One region of the Cohnella boryungensis genome, then DNA from elsewhere that is predicted to be linked to it. Evidence: riboswitches for the same ligand, from Rfam matches in the RefSeq annotation. Region 1 holds a riboswitch; each other region holds the start of a gene.
What was found. A riboswitch is a leader RNA that binds a small molecule or an ion and turns the genes downstream of it on or off. The one in region 1 is predicted to bind cyclic di-GMP.
Positions count from the first base shown of each region.

Region 2: linked by a shared signal. The riboswitch ahead of ACFO1S_RS09340 (flagellar assembly protein A) and the one ahead of ACFO1S_RS04545 (transglutaminase-like domain-containing protein) in region 1 are both predicted to bind cyclic di-GMP.
Region 3: linked by a shared signal. The riboswitch ahead of ACFO1S_RS17420 (fibronectin type III domain-containing protein) and the one ahead of ACFO1S_RS04545 (transglutaminase-like domain-containing protein) in region 1 are both predicted to bind cyclic di-GMP.
Region 4: linked by a shared signal. The riboswitch ahead of ACFO1S_RS12400 (PilZ domain-containing protein) and the one ahead of ACFO1S_RS04545 (transglutaminase-like domain-containing protein) in region 1 are both predicted to bind cyclic di-GMP.

Region 1 covers NZ_JBHSED010000005.1:10,445-14,657, reverse strand. The annotation lists gene ACFO1S_RS04555 (polysaccharide deacetylase family protein) at 1-539, opposite strand, end outside; gene ACFO1S_RS04550 (class D sortase) at 835-1,494, shown strand; gene ACFO1S_RS04545 (transglutaminase-like domain-containing protein) at 1,568-2,383, opposite strand; cyclic di-GMP riboswitch class I at 2,397-2,482, opposite strand; cyclic di-GMP riboswitch class I at 2,515-2,599, opposite strand; gene ACFO1S_RS04540 (SpaA isopeptide-forming pilin-related protein) at 2,700-4,213, opposite strand, start outside.
Region 2 covers NZ_JBHSED010000013.1:346,672-350,884, reverse strand. The annotation lists gene ACFO1S_RS09350 (LysR family transcriptional regulator) at 1-144, opposite strand, end outside; gene ACFO1S_RS09345 (branched-chain amino acid aminotransferase) at 274-1,341, shown strand; cyclic di-GMP riboswitch class I at 1,501-1,587, shown strand; gene ACFO1S_RS09340 (flagellar assembly protein A) at 1,663-3,501, shown strand; gene ACFO1S_RS09335 (HD-GYP domain-containing protein) at 3,586-4,213, shown strand, end outside.
Region 3 covers NZ_JBHSED010000036.1:101,040-105,252, forward strand. The annotation lists gene ACFO1S_RS17415 (ABC transporter permease) at 1-1,589, shown strand, start outside; cyclic di-GMP riboswitch class I at 1,845-1,943, shown strand; gene ACFO1S_RS17420 (fibronectin type III domain-containing protein) at 2,006-4,213, shown strand, end outside.
Region 4 covers NZ_JBHSED010000020.1:23,372-27,584, forward strand. The annotation lists gene ACFO1S_RS12385 (cupredoxin domain-containing protein) at 110-559, shown strand; gene ACFO1S_RS12390 (dehydrogenase) at 626-931, shown strand; gene ACFO1S_RS12395 (hypothetical protein) at 1,009-1,371, opposite strand; gene ACFO1S_RS12400 (PilZ domain-containing protein) at 1,500-2,198, opposite strand; cyclic di-GMP riboswitch class I at 2,301-2,387, opposite strand; gene ACFO1S_RS12405 (histidine kinase N-terminal 7TM domain-containing diguanylate cyclase) at 2,476-4,149, opposite strand.

The DNA of each region.
Region 1 (4,213 bases):
ATTCCCGTCTGGGCGGCCGCAAGCCTGACGTCGTCGGTATAATCCCCCGATCTGGTGCGCAAATAACGGGGCAGCTTCCCGGTTTCCTTCTTGATAATCTCATTGCTGAGCTGAATTTCCTTGTGAATTTGCGTGTAGCTAAGCTTCGACATGTCCAGTCGGCTTAATGTGTTGTTTTCAATCTCATGACCCCTGGATACGATGAATTGTGCGATATCCGGCTCTTCCGCCACGCGCATGCCCGGTACGAAAAAGGTAGCCTTAATGTTGAACTTGTCCAACTCATCCAGCAGTTTCTCCATCGTCTGCTTATCGGCCATTCCGTTAAAGGTAAGCGACAATTCCTTGCGGGCCGTGTATACGTAGGGGAGAACCTTGCTCATTGGGCCCTCGTAGCGAACGACTTCTGACTGGTTGCCAGCTTGCTCGTCCCCCTTCTTCTCCCCTCCAAAAAAGCCGCAGCCCGTAAGCATAGTCAATGATAGGCACACAACGATGCTCTTTCGGCAATATTTGCGAACGATTGACGATATTCTCATGAGAAAAAATACCCCTTTTCCAAAAAGCCAATCAAGATAATACAAAAGACCCATTAAACTAGTCTATGGGAACTATAGTTGAGTATATCGGTTCTGATCCAATATAACTATAGGTCTGAAACAAAAATAGTTTAACAAGACGCGCTGAACAAATTCTGTACAGCCGCCACGCATTATTTCTTACAAAGCCTATGTATAGTTTTTGTTCAGCTGCTACGAGTATTATTTCATGGATGAACCTCCCTGCATAGAAATACGTATATGGTAAATTATTGAAATGATACGGAGGAATAAAATGAAATTCAAAATCTTTGCCTATGTGTTAATTGTCGCAGGCGTTATTCTGCTTGCGTTCCCTTCAGTTCGTGAATATATTTACGATCGGGAGCAGCAGCAGCTTCTCGATTCTCTGGAGCAAAGCCCTGAACGGGCAGCCAAACAAACAAAAATACGCTCGGAGTACGACCGGCTCTCGGCTGTCTTCGACGGTAGCGCGGCAGGACAAGCGGCCGTCGCGAACGTTCCTGCGAATGCGGAAGAAGAGGAGACCGTCGACGAAGGCGCCATCGCCATTATTCAGATCGACAAGATCGATCTGAAGCTGCCCGTGCTGGAGGGCGCTACGATGCAGAATATGAAAGTCGGCGCCGGTCATCTCAAGGAAACGGCCGCGATCGGCGAAGTCGGCAATTCGGCCATCGCCGCACACAGGGCACGCACTACAGGCCGTCTCTTCAATCGTCTAAACGAAATGGAAATCGGAGATCGAATCGACATTCGGCTTAAAGACGGCAAAGCCGCTTATACCGTAACGGAAATCAAGGTCGTGGAGCCGACTGATCTTTCCGTATTGGAAAGCGACGGAAAGGATGCCATGCTTACGTTAATTACTTGCGAGCCGCTAGTTAACCCCACCCACAGATTGATCGTTCATGCCGTCAAAACCGAAGAATAGCTCATCTTTCATGAAACAAAAAGCCGGGATCAGAAAACGATCCCGGCTTTATTATTGCTATCATCCTAGCAGATTAATAGTATTTGATTGCATCATAATCGCTCGATTTTTTCTCGAAAGTTATTTTTTTGTTCCCTTTGGCGAGTCCTGCATCTACCGTCGTATCGACGATGACCCATTTGCCGTCCAGATAAATTTCGTTCCAAGCGTGATATTCGTCAACCAGCTTGCTGTTTCCCATGGCCAGCTTGGCTGGAATGCCGGAGCTGCGCAGCATTGCCGCATATAGCGTAGCATATCCGTAACAAATTGCTTTTCCCGATTTGAGCGTCGCGTCAATATCCGGTACATAATCTGAGGTTACGGTTCGTGCCAGCTCCTTGTCGTAACGAACGCTTTCGACGATGTAATTGTAGATGAGCTTAGCCTTCTGTTCATCCGATTCAATGCCGCGCGTTAATTCCTTCGCCTTGGCCTGGGCCTTGTCAGCGTCCTGCCAGTCGAGATTGAGCACTGAATTGAGGTAGACATCGGTAACCTTCGCTACCTTCACGGCGACTTTCTCCGAAAGAATGGCCCGATACTTATTGCCGCTGACATTCTCCAAGACGGCAATTTCGTATTCCCCGTCTCCCATCTGAGTAGGCAACCAGAACGTCCGTCCAGCCTGGTTCGGAGTCAAGGTGTATGTATAGCTTGCAGAGCCTTTTGTTACCTTGGCTTTCACGATTGCATCCGTCTTGCCCAACCGAATGCCGATCGAGCCTTTCTCTACAGCCGATTTATCGAGCTCAGCGCTCGTCTTTCCCGCATTCGCGGATGCCAGTGTTGGTAGTGCGGCCAGTAAAACCATCGCGGCCAATAACATTCTGCCTGTTTTTCTCAACATCGGGAAAACCCCTTTCGGTAGCTGGCTGCCATCTTCCGAGGAAGAAAAGGCCCTTTAGCTTTGCGTCCCTGCCTTTCAGCAGGTTTGCCGTTATCGTGAAGCTTTCGTATAAAACAAAAAAAGCCTAGACTTTCGGTAGCTGGCTGCCATCCTTCAAGAAGGGAAGGCCCTCTAGCTTTGCGTCCCTGCCTTTCGACAGGTTTGCCATTTATCGAGCTTGCTTTTCTATTAAAAGAATACCCCAAAAAGGCTCAAAATGCAAGGAAAAACCTGCCGAATCTCGGCAGGTTTCATAGATTTTTCTCTCTAATTTGGTTTATTTTTTGGAAGGAAACAATCTCTTGCGGTTGAGGAAGACGATCCCCAAGAGTACGAGACCTACGCCTGAAAGCTGCAGAGGCAGCGGGCTGTCTTCGCCTGTCTTAGGCAAGGTTTTGGCAGGAGATTTGCCGTCCGTGTCGACACCGCCGCGCGGCACGTCCTCGACATCGATCTCCACCAAGATTTCCTCTTCATTGCCGTCTTTGTCGATCACTTTAATTGTGAAGGAATCCTTGCCCTTATAGCCTTTGTCTGGCGTATAAGTCCACTTTCCGTCAGGCGTGACGGTTACTTTCCCATGCTCCGGCTGTTTGACAACCGTTGTTTTTCCGCCTTCCGGCACATCGACTTCGCCTTTAACCGGAGTGTCGATTGGCGTTTTTTCTTCAATTTCCTTGGACGGCGTTGGACTTGGCGTCGGCTCTGGGCTCGGCGTCGGTTCCGGACTTGATGTCGGTTCCGGGCTCGGCGTCGGCTCTGGGCTCGGCGTCGGTGTCGGTGTCGGTTCCGGGCTCGGAGATGGGCTCGGAGATGGTCCTGGTCCCGGATCTACCGGACCCGGAGTTCCACCGCCAGATATTCTGACGTTTGTTTTCTCAACGAGAACAGTTGTGGTTTGAGTTTTCTTAATCTCAAACTCAACCGGCGTCTTATCTAAATGGTAGCCGTTCGGCGCAAAGGTTTCGACCAACCGATACTTATTGACCGGCAGGTCCGGAAGGAACAGCTCGCCGTTCGCATCGGTCGTTAGCATGGACACATCGATGCCCGTTACAACTTCGTATACGAAGTTCATATTCGTATCCAGTTGCGTGGTTTGTGCTCTCAGCTCGAAGATCGCGCCTGGAAGAGCCAGTGTTTTGTTGTCATTGTACTTCGTTAATTTTACTGAGCGATCATTTTCCTTGTTCTCAATGATCACCATCGTTGTAGGCTGGTGAACGGAGACTTCCGTTTCGGCTTTCTCGATCACGTAGCCGTCCGCTTTTGTCTCTACCAACGTGTAGAGGCCGTAAGGCAGGTTTGTAAATTCGATGACGCCGTTGACATCCGTCGTTCCTTGATCGATCACAGCGTTCGTAGAATCACGAAGCTCGAATTCGATCCCGGACAATAGCGTGTTATGATCCTTGGCATCGACCTTGGTGAGAACCAGCTTGCCGCCGGTGCCCTGAACGTTTGTCTTGTTCAGCTTGACGATCTCAGTTTGGTTGGCCACAATCGTAAACGGAATCGGCGTTGCGTCCAATTCATAGAAGGTCGGAGCAGCCGTCTCGACCAAGGTATAATTGCCTGCCGGAAGATCGCCTTTCGCGATTCTACCGTCATCCCCCGTCGTCAGCACGTCAACGACATGATTACCGGAATCACGTAGCTCGAACGTCGCTCCCTTTAATTTTTTCGCTGCATTGGCAGCGTCCACCTTAACCAGCTCGAAGCCTTGGCGAATGACTTTGTTCACAATATTGAACGATACTGCAGGGTCCTGAAACAGAATGCTTTTGCCTG
Region 2 (4,213 bases), on a different contig from region 1:
GAACAGCACGACGCCGAGCTCCTGCTCGATGAGCCTGAGCTGCCTGCTGAGCGGGGGCTGCTCCATGTTGAGCTGCTTTGCGGCGCGTGTAATCTGCCCTTCGCTGGCGATGGCCAAGAAATAACGCAGCTGTCGCATATCCATGTTTGCACCCTCCTCTTATACCTAAAAGGTATAGATAACCGACAAAACAGATATTATCAATATACTTAACGCTTTGGTATCATTCAACTATATACACAGCGGGCTATTATTAAAGGAGAAGATGTTGAAATGAGTTATTCCATCTCGATCGAGCGGACGAGCGCTCTTAAGCAGAAGCCGGATTTCTCCCAGCTGGGCTTCGGCAAGTATTTTACCGACCATATGTTTATCGTGGAGTACGATGACGGAGAGGGATGGCACGACGCCAGAATCGTTCCGTATCAGCCGATCTCGCTGGACCCGGCCGCTAAAGTGTTCCATTACGGACAGACGGTATTCGAAGGGATGAAGGCGTATAAGGATGCCGAGGGCAAGGTGGCTCTCTTCCGTCCCTTCAAGAATCTGCAAAGGCTCAATCGCTCTAACGACCGCCTGAGCATCCCGGCTATAGACGAGGGATTGGCCCTGGAAGCGTTGAAGCAGCTCGTAACCATCGACGAATCGTGGATACCGACAGAGGAAGGAACGTCTCTGTACATTCGGCCTTTTGTGATCTCGACCCAGGCCGCGCTCGGGGTTTCTCCCTCGGAGAAATACTTGTTTATGATCATTATGTCTCCGGTGGGCGCATATTACCGCGAGGGGATTAATCCGGTCAGCATTTATGTGGAGCCCCAATATGTGCGGGCCGTTCCCGGAGGGGTGGGCAACGCCAAGACGGGCGGCAATTACGCTTCGGGACTTAAGGCGCAGGAGGAAGCGTCCGACAAGGGCTATTCCCAGGTGCTCTGGCTGGACGGGGTTCATCGCAAGTATATAGAAGAAGTCGGCAGCATGAACGTCTTCTTCAAGCTCGCGGACAAGGTCGTGACGCCGGCGTTAAGCGGCAGCATTCTGGACGGCGTGACGCGCGACTCGGTCATTCAATTATTGAAATACTGGAACATTGAGGTGGAAGAGAGAGCCATCTCGATCGACGAGCTTGTCGAAGCCTACCGCAACGGCACGCTGGAGGAAGCCTTCGGCACAGGAACGGCCGCGGTCATCTCGCCTGTCGGCGAGTTGAATTGGCAGGGCGAGAGACTTATCCTGAACGGCGGACAGACAGGGCCGCTGGCCGCGAAGCTGTACGGCTTCGTGACGGGGGTTCAACGCGGGGCCGTCGAGGATCCGTTCGGCTGGCTGCTTAAGCTGTAGAATCGTTCATTCGAGCCGATCGCGGAGGAAATGACATTTATCGATAAACTTCTTGATAAAAGTAAGACCATAGTCTTATAATTAAATCGGATCGTTTATGCATAAAGACATGGTTGACTATATAAATAAACAATTTGATTGACACAACAACGAGACGCATGCACGAAAAGGCAAACCTTTTGAAAGAAAGGGACGCAAAGCTATGGGCCTAAGGAACTGAAGTTCTATGGTCGCCAAGCTACCGAATGGGGCGTTAGGCATCTTCCATTCGGAGGGTGTCTTTTTTATTGGTCCCAGCTTGCTTTTCGAGAGGTGTAGATTTTGAAGAAACAGATAACCGAGTCAGAGCTGCGTACGTTGATTCATCAATTGAACATTGATCGCGACGACGATTCTTCGGAGGAAGAGCCCGCAGATCCGCCTCTCAAGCAGGACGGATCCATTCGCATTCGCAATCAGCAGATTTCGGTTCAAGACCCGACGGGGGGCGGAGAATACGCCATTATCTACCCGATGAGCCCGGTTAAGCTGTATGTCAACGATGAGGAAGTGCTTTGGGAATCTCCGGTGAAGGCGACCGATCGGGTAACCTGGAAGGTCGAGGAGCAGCCTTTGTTTGAGATTACGATCAGCGAGGACAAGCTGTTCGCTTACTTGCTCGTGCATGCGAGAGAGCGCTATGCGACTACGCTCGTGGATGCGGGACCCGCTCAGCGGGTAATCGTTAGGGCGCAGGATGACGAGAATCTGGTGCTGAAGACAGTGCAGCTAGCGGATGTCGTGTCCAAGCTGGAAGCGATGTCGATTAAAGCGAGAATCGAGTTCGCCGCCATCCAGCAGGAGCTGCTGGAGCCGACATACAAACCGATTGTCGTAGCCAGCGGCAAGGAGCCGGTGGAGGGCCAGGATGCCCGCCTGGAGATTTACTTTCCTCAGCAGGTGACGAGCGAGTTTTTCGAGGTTGAGGGCTCGATCGATTATCGTAACCATCTGCGTATTCCCACGGTCCAGAAGGGCGAGGTCATGGCGCGAAAAATTCCGATGCAGGAAGGCACCGCAGGCTACGATGTGCTCGGCAATCTGTCGCTGCCTACTCCGCCGAAGGACATCTTCATCATGGGAAAGCCGAATGTGGAGCTGACGCCTGACGGAGTCGTCATCGCCAAAGCGCAAGGAAGGCCGAGAGTGACCGGCGGCAAAATCAAAACCTTCGACGTGTCGACCGCTTACGTCATTTCCGGCAATGTGGACATTGCGACCGGGAACATCGTCTTCTCGGGAGACGTGCTCGTTTACGGCGACGTTACGGATAATATGATCATCGAATCGCTGGGCAACGTCTATGTGTACGGCAATGTCTATAATTCGACGATAACGGCTACCGGAAGCATCAACGTAAGGGGCAACGCCATTGCCAGCAAGCTGTATTCCGGCTATTTCGGCGTACTGTTCAATCGGCTCTATCATACGTCGAAGCTGCTGTGCGACTACATCGAGAAGCTGCTGTCCGCTTCCAGAATGCTGGAGCAAGCCTTGGAGGCCAAGAGACAGAGCGTACGCTATGGGCAGATCGTCCAGCTTCTTCTGGAAACGAAGATGAAAGAGATCGTTCCGGCCATTAAAGAGCTTCATGTCGTAATCTCCAACATTCAGCACATCAAGCAGGCGGAATACGAGAGGCTTAAGGAATTGTCGCTTATATTCTCGCAGCCTACCCAACTGATAGAATCGGCCACCTATGAGTACGTGCAGAGCTTTCTCGCCTTGCTGCAGGATACCCATAAAGAGGTGGCGAGAATGCAGGAGGAGAACGTGGAGATCAGTATCAGCCAAAGCCAGAACAGCCAGCTGAAGTCGAACGGTGACATCGTGGTTCATCGCGACGGGGTGCTGCTGTGCGAGCTGTTCTCGGCCCGGAACATCGTGTTTCACTCAAGCCATTCGATCTGCAGAGGCTCCCGTCTGGAAGCCGGGGACAGCATTCAAGCGAAAATCATTGGCGGGCAGACGGGGGCGAACTCCATCCTTAAGGCCAAGCGTAAGATTCAGGTAACGAAGATGTACTCGGGCAGAGTGTGCATCGGAAAATACTGCAAGGATATATTCGAGCCCATCGATCAAACCACCTTCGACATTCAGATGCTCAAGAGGAATGAATAGAAGGCCGAGAGAACAAATTTCGCATAACGAACAGTGCTTGGTGGGGTGGACATGCCGCTTTCGCGACAGAAATCGTACATAGGAATGCGAGTTAACAAAAATATATATAACGACCAGGGAACTCTGATCGTTCCGATCATGCGGGTGCTGACGGATAAGGAGGTTCAATTGCTGAATCGGCAAGGGGTAGCGTTGTCCGATCAGGATGTTGAACCGGTTTCGCTTGTCCATCTTGTGGAATCGACCATCCGGGAGGTTCGGGAGCTGTTCATGTTCGCCAAGCAAACGGATCGAATTCCGTATGAGGATGTGCAGAGCAAGATCATTCCCGTCATTCTGTTCATGAGCAATCATCCGAATTTGAATCAGATTCTCTTCTATCTCGAGGTTCACGACGAGTATGTCTATCGGCACAGCATCGCTGTAGCTCTGCTGTCCAAGCTGATCGGCAAAGCGCGGGGCCTGAACGACAAGCAAACGCTGGAGCTGATGACGGCGGGCTTCCTTCACGATATCGGAAAATCGCGAATTCCCGGCGCGATTCTCAACAAGCCGGGGAGGTTGACGGAGGAGGAGTTCGCCATCGTGAAGGAGCACACGCTTCACGGCTTCGAGATTCTGAAAAACTCGGAGGGCTTGCCCGAACGCCATGCCTACGTGGCGCTTCAGCATCATGAGCGCGAGGACGGCAGCGGTTATCCGTTCGGTCTGA
Region 3 (4,213 bases), on a different contig from region 1:
CAACGATACACAATAATGGCTTGATGAGTAAGGTTATCCCGTTCGTTCTCTTCTTGATCGAAGCGATTATTTTATTCCTCGCCATGTCGAGGATAATCGATTCTCAAAGAAATCAAGTGGGTATTATGAAGGCTTTGGGTGTACACAACAGAAGCATCATGCTTCATTACATGGGATACCCCGTGCTCGTAAGTATTATCGGCTCCATCCTGGGATTTGTAATTGCCGAATTTGTATTTGTGCCGTTAGTCACCGCATCGAATGCAAAAGCCTACTCTCTGCCCGGCATTCAATTCACGCTGTCTTGGTTATCGATCATTCCCCCCATCCTTTTCTCGAGTGTTTTTGGAATGCTATCCTGTTACTTAAGCGGGAGAGCCCTATTAAAGGAACGTGCGGCACAGGCGATGCGTCCCAAACCGCCAAAGAAGACGAAAAAGCTATTCATAGAAAGAGTTCCGGGGATTTGGAGTGCGATTTCCTACAGCTACAAGCTGATTCTGAGAAATATATTCCTGAACAAACAGAAAGCTTTAGCGAGCTCAGTTGGCGTTGCTGTAAGCACGGTTTTAATCATAACCGCTTTTGGCACACAAACCTCCTTGCAGAAAGTAGCTGACCAAGTTGAAGACGTATATACCTATGATTTAAGAGTAGATTATAAGATCGGAGCCTCTTCTGATACGGCAGAAGTCCCCTCCGGGATTAAAAATCGTTATTCTTTATCCACCTTTCCTGTTGAGTTCATCCACGAGGATGAGAAAGAAAATGCTACCTTAGTCGTTACGGAAAAAGAAAACAATCTCATTCATTTCTTCGATGACAAGGAGAACAGGATCGCTTTGGCGGATAATGGCGTGCTAGTCCCCCAATCTTACGCCGACAATTATCGGATTAGAGAAGGGGATACCATCCAATTAAAGTTCACGTCGCCGGAGCTTAAAAATAAAACGGTAGATATGAAGGTATTAAAAATAACGACACAGTATTCGAATCCGTCGTTCTACGTCACCCCCGATTATTTGGAGAGCTTTGGGCTGGAGTACAGTCCAACCTCGCTTGTAGTCGAAGCCAATAGCTCTACAGATCTTATAAGCGTTCGCAGCTTCTTTGAACAAGATCAATATGTAGATACGATATCAGATAAGAATTACCTTAAGAAAACAGCTCAATATATTTTGAAGCAAAACAGCTTCATATTTATCATGTTTATCGTCAGTGCCGTCGTTCTCTCTTTTGGCGCGATCTATACGATCTCTTCCATTAACATATATGAAAGGAATCGCGAGCTTGCAACCCTTAAAGTACTAGGCTATCAAAAATATAAAATAAACAGGCTTATATTTACGGAAAACCTCATCCTGACCGCCTTTGCGGTAATTGCGGCTTTGCCGATAAGCGGCTATGTATACAGCTTTGTTGTTCAGGCACTGTCTAGTACCCATCAACAAATCCCGGATAAATTAAATATATTCGTACTTGCGGTCTCGGTTAGTCTAGCCTTCATGCTTACCATTCTGTCTAGCTTATTGCTAAGAAGAAAAGTAACGAAAATCAATATGATCGAGTCTTTGAAGAGTGTGGAATAGTGGGGGAATTGAGGGAGTAGCTTGATATTTCTGAAGAATGAATCCTTATAGGACTTAAGGGGATTAAGCCATTTCGTGTGCTTAACCCCTTTTTTATTTGAAATTATGTCCTAAGGCAACACATTTTATAACTTTAGTCTCAGAATACAGAATAATTTAGAAGATACAAAAAGGAGAAACGTGGAAAATGTCGAATTTCTGAGAGGGTAAATATTCCTAAGTATACTAAATCAACCTTTTAATCAAGGCCATTTGAACTGAAAAAGGCAAACCTGTTCGAAAGACAGGGACGCAAAGCCACGGACCTTAGGCATCGGTCGAAAGACTGATTGCTATGGCAGCCGGGTTGCCTGCTCTAGTGGTCTTTTTATTTTTTCTCCAATGTCCTATTTCAACCATAAAAGGGGAATTATGAAATGGAAATTCGATTCGTATCCAGATTGGCTAAGGTATTATGTTTCGTCTTGCTTGTAGAATTCATCGTTCCTTTATTATGGAGTTCTCCGACTTATGCATCGTCCGCATCGCCGGATGTCAGCATTCAGTTCAGGTCGCCATTAGCCCCTGCAACGGGTGCGTACATACCCGATTACGGGGAACCTTACGGAGAACGGAACGGATACACGTACGGATGGAACTTCGATCATACTCCCTATTCGGTCAATGAGGCCGTATACGGTTCTTCGTTGCTGGATTCAGCTATCGGCATACAAGCCGGAGGGCAATGGGAAATTGCATTGCCTGCTGGCAGCTATGAGGTAGAAATCAGCGTAGGCCATGCCGTGTATGGCAGTACCACTACGCTCCAGGTAGAGAATGTGACGTTCTGGGATCACGCCGAGCTCCCGGCCGGCGGACTGGACAAAGTGAAGAAGCGCGTTCAATTGAACGACGGCAGATTAACCCTGAAGGGAGATCAAGCTAGCCCTTCGGCCTTCATCCATACGATAGAGATCACGAAGGACGTTCTGGCTAATCGTCCGACGCCGTTGCCTTATATCGGGTTGCCTGCGGAGATAAACAAGGTGCCCGGAGACAAGATTATTTTGTCCGGCTCGCAACGCAATGAACACAATGCCATTCCGTCCGTCAGAGTGAAAGAGCTGGGTCAGGCTATTGATAACTATATGAATGAACAAATATCGGTAATGGAACAACGAATTGCTACGATGGAGCAACAGGCCGAATCCTGTGCGGGTTGCAATGCCAGCGACCTGGAATCGGCGATTCTCCGCAGTCCGAACGAATACGTCGTGATGAAAGCGGGGCATCTGAATCTGGATGCTTCCGCGACGTTTGGCTCGCCATCCAAGCCAGTCTTTCTTATCTTGGACGGTTTGAATACGAACCGGAATCTAACTCTTACCGTATACGGAACGTTGGCGGTTAAGGGAAATCTGAACGCGAATACGAATCTGACGCTGCACCTGAATGCACCCGATCAACCGGCAGCAGCCGAAAAAGGGGATATATGGGTCGGGGGTTCGCTTCATTTGAATAACAATTCCGCTGTGCGAGTGGCAGGCGATTTTATAGCGGGAAGTCTTATCTATAACAACGGCCAATTGAACGTCCAGGCCGATCGGCTTCTTGTTGCCGACAGTATGCATATTAACACCCAGGTAGATATGACCATTGCACAGGAAATGCTCGTTGGCAGTTTGGTATCGAATAACCAAACGGCGAACATCAGAGTAAGCACAGGCGATGTATTCATTCGCGACGATATTCACGTTAATAATCATTTGAGCATTCAGACCGGAGGCGTCGTTGCGATCGGCGGCAGCATCACGGCGAATCAGAAACCGACCATCGCCACCGGCACCAGCGTGGTCGGCCAAACGAAATTGCATTACAGGGTCAACGGATTGCTCGCAGAGTATTATACTGAACCGAATTTGACTGGCGATCTATTCATCGTGGTGGACGAGAACGTAAATGTGAGCAACAAACTGCCGATTGCCAAGCCTGGTCTTAACGACGGCAATATGTCGGTGAGATGGACGGGGCAAATTACTCCTTATTTCACCGAGATGTACGAATTCGAAATGGATGTTCGCGGCGGGGTCAAGCTGTGGGTGAACGGCGTGCTTCTTATAGACAAATGGGAGGCAACGGGGAACGGCAAGTATTCCGGATCGCTTGCGCTTGAAGCCGGAGTCGATTATGACCTTCGTCTCGAATATGCCAATCGCGGGGGACAGCCTCAAGCGATCTTGAATTGGGCCAGCGAGTCCGGGACGAAGGAGGTCGTGCCGCAGAGCCAATTGTCGCCGTTCGCGATGCCGATGCTGACGGCGACCGCGACGGAGAACCTCGTGAATATCGCATGGACGACCGCCTTCAATGCGACCGATTACGAGTTAGAGGTAGATGGGATCATCTACTCGTTGGGCAACCAAGCCGCCTATACCCACGCTCCGCTGGAACCGGGCACTTTGCATAAGTATAGAGTCAGAGCGATCAACGGCGATATTAAAGGAGTTTGGTCGATTCTGCAAGAGGTGTGGACGTTACCGGATGTACCAGCCAATATACTGCTTCAATCGACAAGTAACTCCGTGACGTTAACATGGGATGAAGTGACAGGGGCTGCCGGATATGAGGTTGAAACCTATAACACG
Region 4 (4,213 bases), on a different contig from region 1:
TTCTTCCAGTTATACGAACTTCCCGCAAAATCGTTGCAGGCTTGTCATGACCGGACGGGCCCCGGCATAGACTGCGATAGGTGGACAAAGTTGAAGAGGAGCGAACGTGATGAATAAAATCGTGATCCTGAACCGCAAAAAAATTCAGTTGTACGCAGTAATTGCAGCAGTAGTGATCCTTGCCGGCGCTTATATCGGCTGGCAGCAGACGAAGCCGGCCACGGCGCCGATCGGCGAGAACGCGCAGGTGTTCCATCTCGTGACCGGAGAATTCACGGCAACCTCCGACAGCGGCAAAAAGCTGGAAACGTATCTCTTCTCTCCGGGCACCGTCGTGGCCAAGAAGGGCGTACCCGTTGAGCTGAGAATTTCGGGTATCAACGGGCAATCCCATCCTTTCGTCATCGAGGGGCTTAACATCAGCGGCACTATCAACAAAGGCAAAACGACGGTCGTCCGGTTTACTCCCGAACAAGCCGGCATCTATTCTATCGTCTGTCAGACGCATGCCGATCCGAAGTCCGGAGGCCCGATGGTCGGATATCTCGTCGTTCAATAAATAAGGTGACCTCTTTCTTTTCCTGTGCATAAGGTGGGAAAAGAAAGGCAGGTGAAGCCTTTGAAGATGTTTCAGGAAAAGCATTCCTCCGCCCTGCCGACGCCTCGCAGCATCCGCAGAACGTGCTCCAACGAGCTCTATCGCACCCTCAAGAGGCTGAAGCGCCACGTTCCCGCAGCTCTCGTTCGGCAAGCCGAGGAACTTTACTACAAGCGGGTAATCGGCCATCTGATCTGGATCGCGGAAAACCGAAGCAATCGCAAGCTGCTCGCCGATTGGTGGGATCAGGAAATCTGCGGCGACATCGCCGAGCTGTGGGGCGTCGACCGGGATCGGCTGTCCAAAGCTTTTCGCGACGCCTTCGGGGGCTGATCGCCATACCGACAAAGAAGGGAAAGGCGCCGCATGCGGTGCCTTTCCCTTCTTTCAACGTCTTGTATGTCGGGAACTCAGCCAATAATCGCGAACGTCTGCACGCCCGCAGGAATGGTGCGCGTGCGGAACAGCACGCCATTGAAGTTGAATACTCTAATCGTAAACGTGGCGTTCGTCAGCGTGCGGATATTGTTGAATCGAACGACTCCGAAACGATCAAAGCTGGCCGTGCTGACCAGAACGCCGCCCCGCGAGAGGCGGGCGAAAAATCCCGTCGTATCGAACGGCACGCCGTTGTTCTGAACCCAAACGACGGTCAATCGGCTAAAGGTGGGTCCGCTAATAATCCGCCTGCTCCTGGAAGAAAGCTTGATCCGCTTCAGAACGCGGGAACGCTTCGAGTCTCCTTTGGGTGGCGGAGGATACAGGATTGCCATCCATTCATCACTCCTTTGCCGCTTTTGCTCCAGTGTATGCGGCATTCGAGCTTGACTCTCCGGACAGCTTCCCAGCGCTTCGCCCAACTTTGTGCTCGGCCGGTCTGCTGATGATCGGGCAGTGCCGGCTATGTACGTTTCTTGCCTATGCTTTGACGCGTCTTCGCGTTCTTCTGAACCTGCTGACGCAGGATCAAGGCGCGGAGCGGACGCAGCATCTCGGGTTCGAGCACGTGCATTTTGGCCCCGCAATGGAGGAGATTATCCTGACGCTCGCGCCGGACAATCTCCAGCTCGCATTCGAACGCAAATCCGATCTCCACTCTGGCCGTCAGCCTTGATTTGTTCATAAAGTGCGGGGCTTCCGGCCCGGAGAAGCTGAGCCCTGAGATGCTGATATCATGAACGGCGAGGCTGACGGAGTCTCCGAGCGGCATCTCTTCCCCCGCCGCGTTCAATATTCTCACGATCTCGGCGCTGCCCTCGATGTCGACCCGGGGATGCTCGCGCCTCTCCTTAAAGCGCTTATGCATGTCAGGCGGCTGGAGAACCGCGATCGCTCCCTCGTATTTGGCGAAGACGATCGAAGACATCGGTTGGATGCCCGCCGGGGAATACACCGTCAGCTTGACGGGCTCTCCCAGCTCGAACTGGTCAAATTCATGCAGCTCTACCTCGAACAGCTCGCCTTCCACATGGGTCATGACGCCGGTAGTAACGAAGTTTTTTCCTTCTACGACGGTTCGGCAGTGCAGCAGCACGTTTAATGGCAGCAAATCCTTTTCCAGATCGGATAATCCGGTATTGTTGTCGCCTGCTTGAGACATTTCCGCCACAACCACCTTTCGTTCTGCTTGATCCTGATACCAAAAAACAGGCACATCCCGATAGGGACAGCCTGTTTCGCCTGATTCATCCATGTAGGGACAACCGGCAGCCAGGCTGTCATCGTCCTGTGGACATTAGACCCTGTAGCTTTGCGTCCCTGCTTTTCAGCAAGTTTGCCCTTGCCTCGATCACATTGTCTGTTGCGTCGATTGTACCATATTTCGACAAGGGACGTAACTTCTTTTTTGGCCGGACAGCCCCTACCCTCCCCGTTCGTTATAGGGCCATCACGACGCGGTTGCGTCCTTCGTTCTTCGCTTTATACAGGGCGGAATCCGCGCTGGAGAACACCTCGCGCAAGTATTCCTTCGGATCGTTGAACCGCAAATCCTCGCTAGATTCGGACAGAACCCCCATGCTGATCGTCACATGAACCTTCTCCGAACCCGCATCTACGCGATTCTCCCCCACGGCCTGCATGATTTTTTCTGCAAGCAGCTCGGATTGCTCGCGATTGGTATGAGGCAAATATACCGTAAACTCCTCGCCCCCATAGCGCGCCAGAATGTCCGTCCTGCGCAGCATCGAACGAACGATGTTGGCCGTGCTGCGAATGACCTCGTCCCCGACGAGATGACCGTATTTGTCGTTGATTTGCTTAAAATGATCGATATCGAACAGGAAGATGGAGAATGGAATCTGATATCTCATATTCAGCAGCACTTCATGCTCCAGCTGCTGCATCAGGTACCGGCGGTTGAAGCATCCGGTCAGCCCATCCGTGACGGCCATTTGCTCCAGCTTCTGGTTGACCCGGAACAGCTCCTCCTGAATCGTGATCAGCTCCAGGTTCCGCTCGTGCAGCGCCTCGTTCTTGCGATTCATCTCCACGACCAGCTTGCGAAGCTCGCTGACGTCATGAAACGTAATAATGCGGCCGAGCAAGGTTTTTCGATTGTCCAGCACCGGCGAGATTTGAATCGAAATATGCCGGCCGACGGGGTCCTGCATGGAGAACTCCATTTGCATTTTCTCTTGCGGATGATTGTTGTAGCGATATAGAAACTCGTAGACCTCGCCCCTCACCTGAAGCGGAGCCAGAAATCTCTCCATCTCGAACGTTTCCCCCTGCACAACCTGCACCAGCGGAGAAGCGCCGCGGTTCACTTCGAGCACCTTGTCGTTCTCGTCCACCACGATGACGCCGGTCGTCATATGATCGATGATATCCCTTTGGGCGAGACTGAGAATGTCCAGCATGCCATAGCGATAGATGGCGATGACGAAGCAGAGATCGGACAGCAGAATGCCGAGCGCCAGCATTCCGGGGATCACGGGCAGCCATTCCGTAAGCAGCACGTTCACCATCACATCGAGCAGGCCGAATCCCGTCAGCACGAACATGCCGATTAAAGCGGTTGCAAGTTGCTTGCGCAAGTTAATGGAACTGACCGTTTTCAGCGCATGGAACATGTTCATCAGCGCCACGAACAGGTAAGCGAATTGGACGAGCACGAGCAGCCAGAACAACGGCCCGTATACCCGCTCAACGTAATTGTCCCCGACGGGGGTCATGAATAGTCCGTCGGGGTTCCACAATGCCGCCACTACGCAAAGCGCCGCAGGAACGATATAAGCGAATACTCGAAGGCCCTTCAACTGCAGCGACCTGTTCGTCAGGAAGAAGACGAAGAAAAGCCATCCCGGTCCGAGCATCCCCATAGCCACGAACGACAGGTTGATCAAAAACAATTGAACGTCGGGGAAGTCCGTAAGCTTTACCGAAAATTGCCCGAGCGGCCACAGCATCATAATAAAGTGAAAGGCCAAATAAACCTTGTGAGTCGTCGTAATTCTATTCATTGCGATGACGCAAACAAATAAGATAAAGAGCAAAATAAAGAGGGAAAAATCAATCCATTGCGTTCCCAAGGCATTCACCTTTTTCATAAAAGGGCTTTATTCAAACACGCGGTAGGACATGTTTGATTTTACCATATCGCCGCTTTTTCAG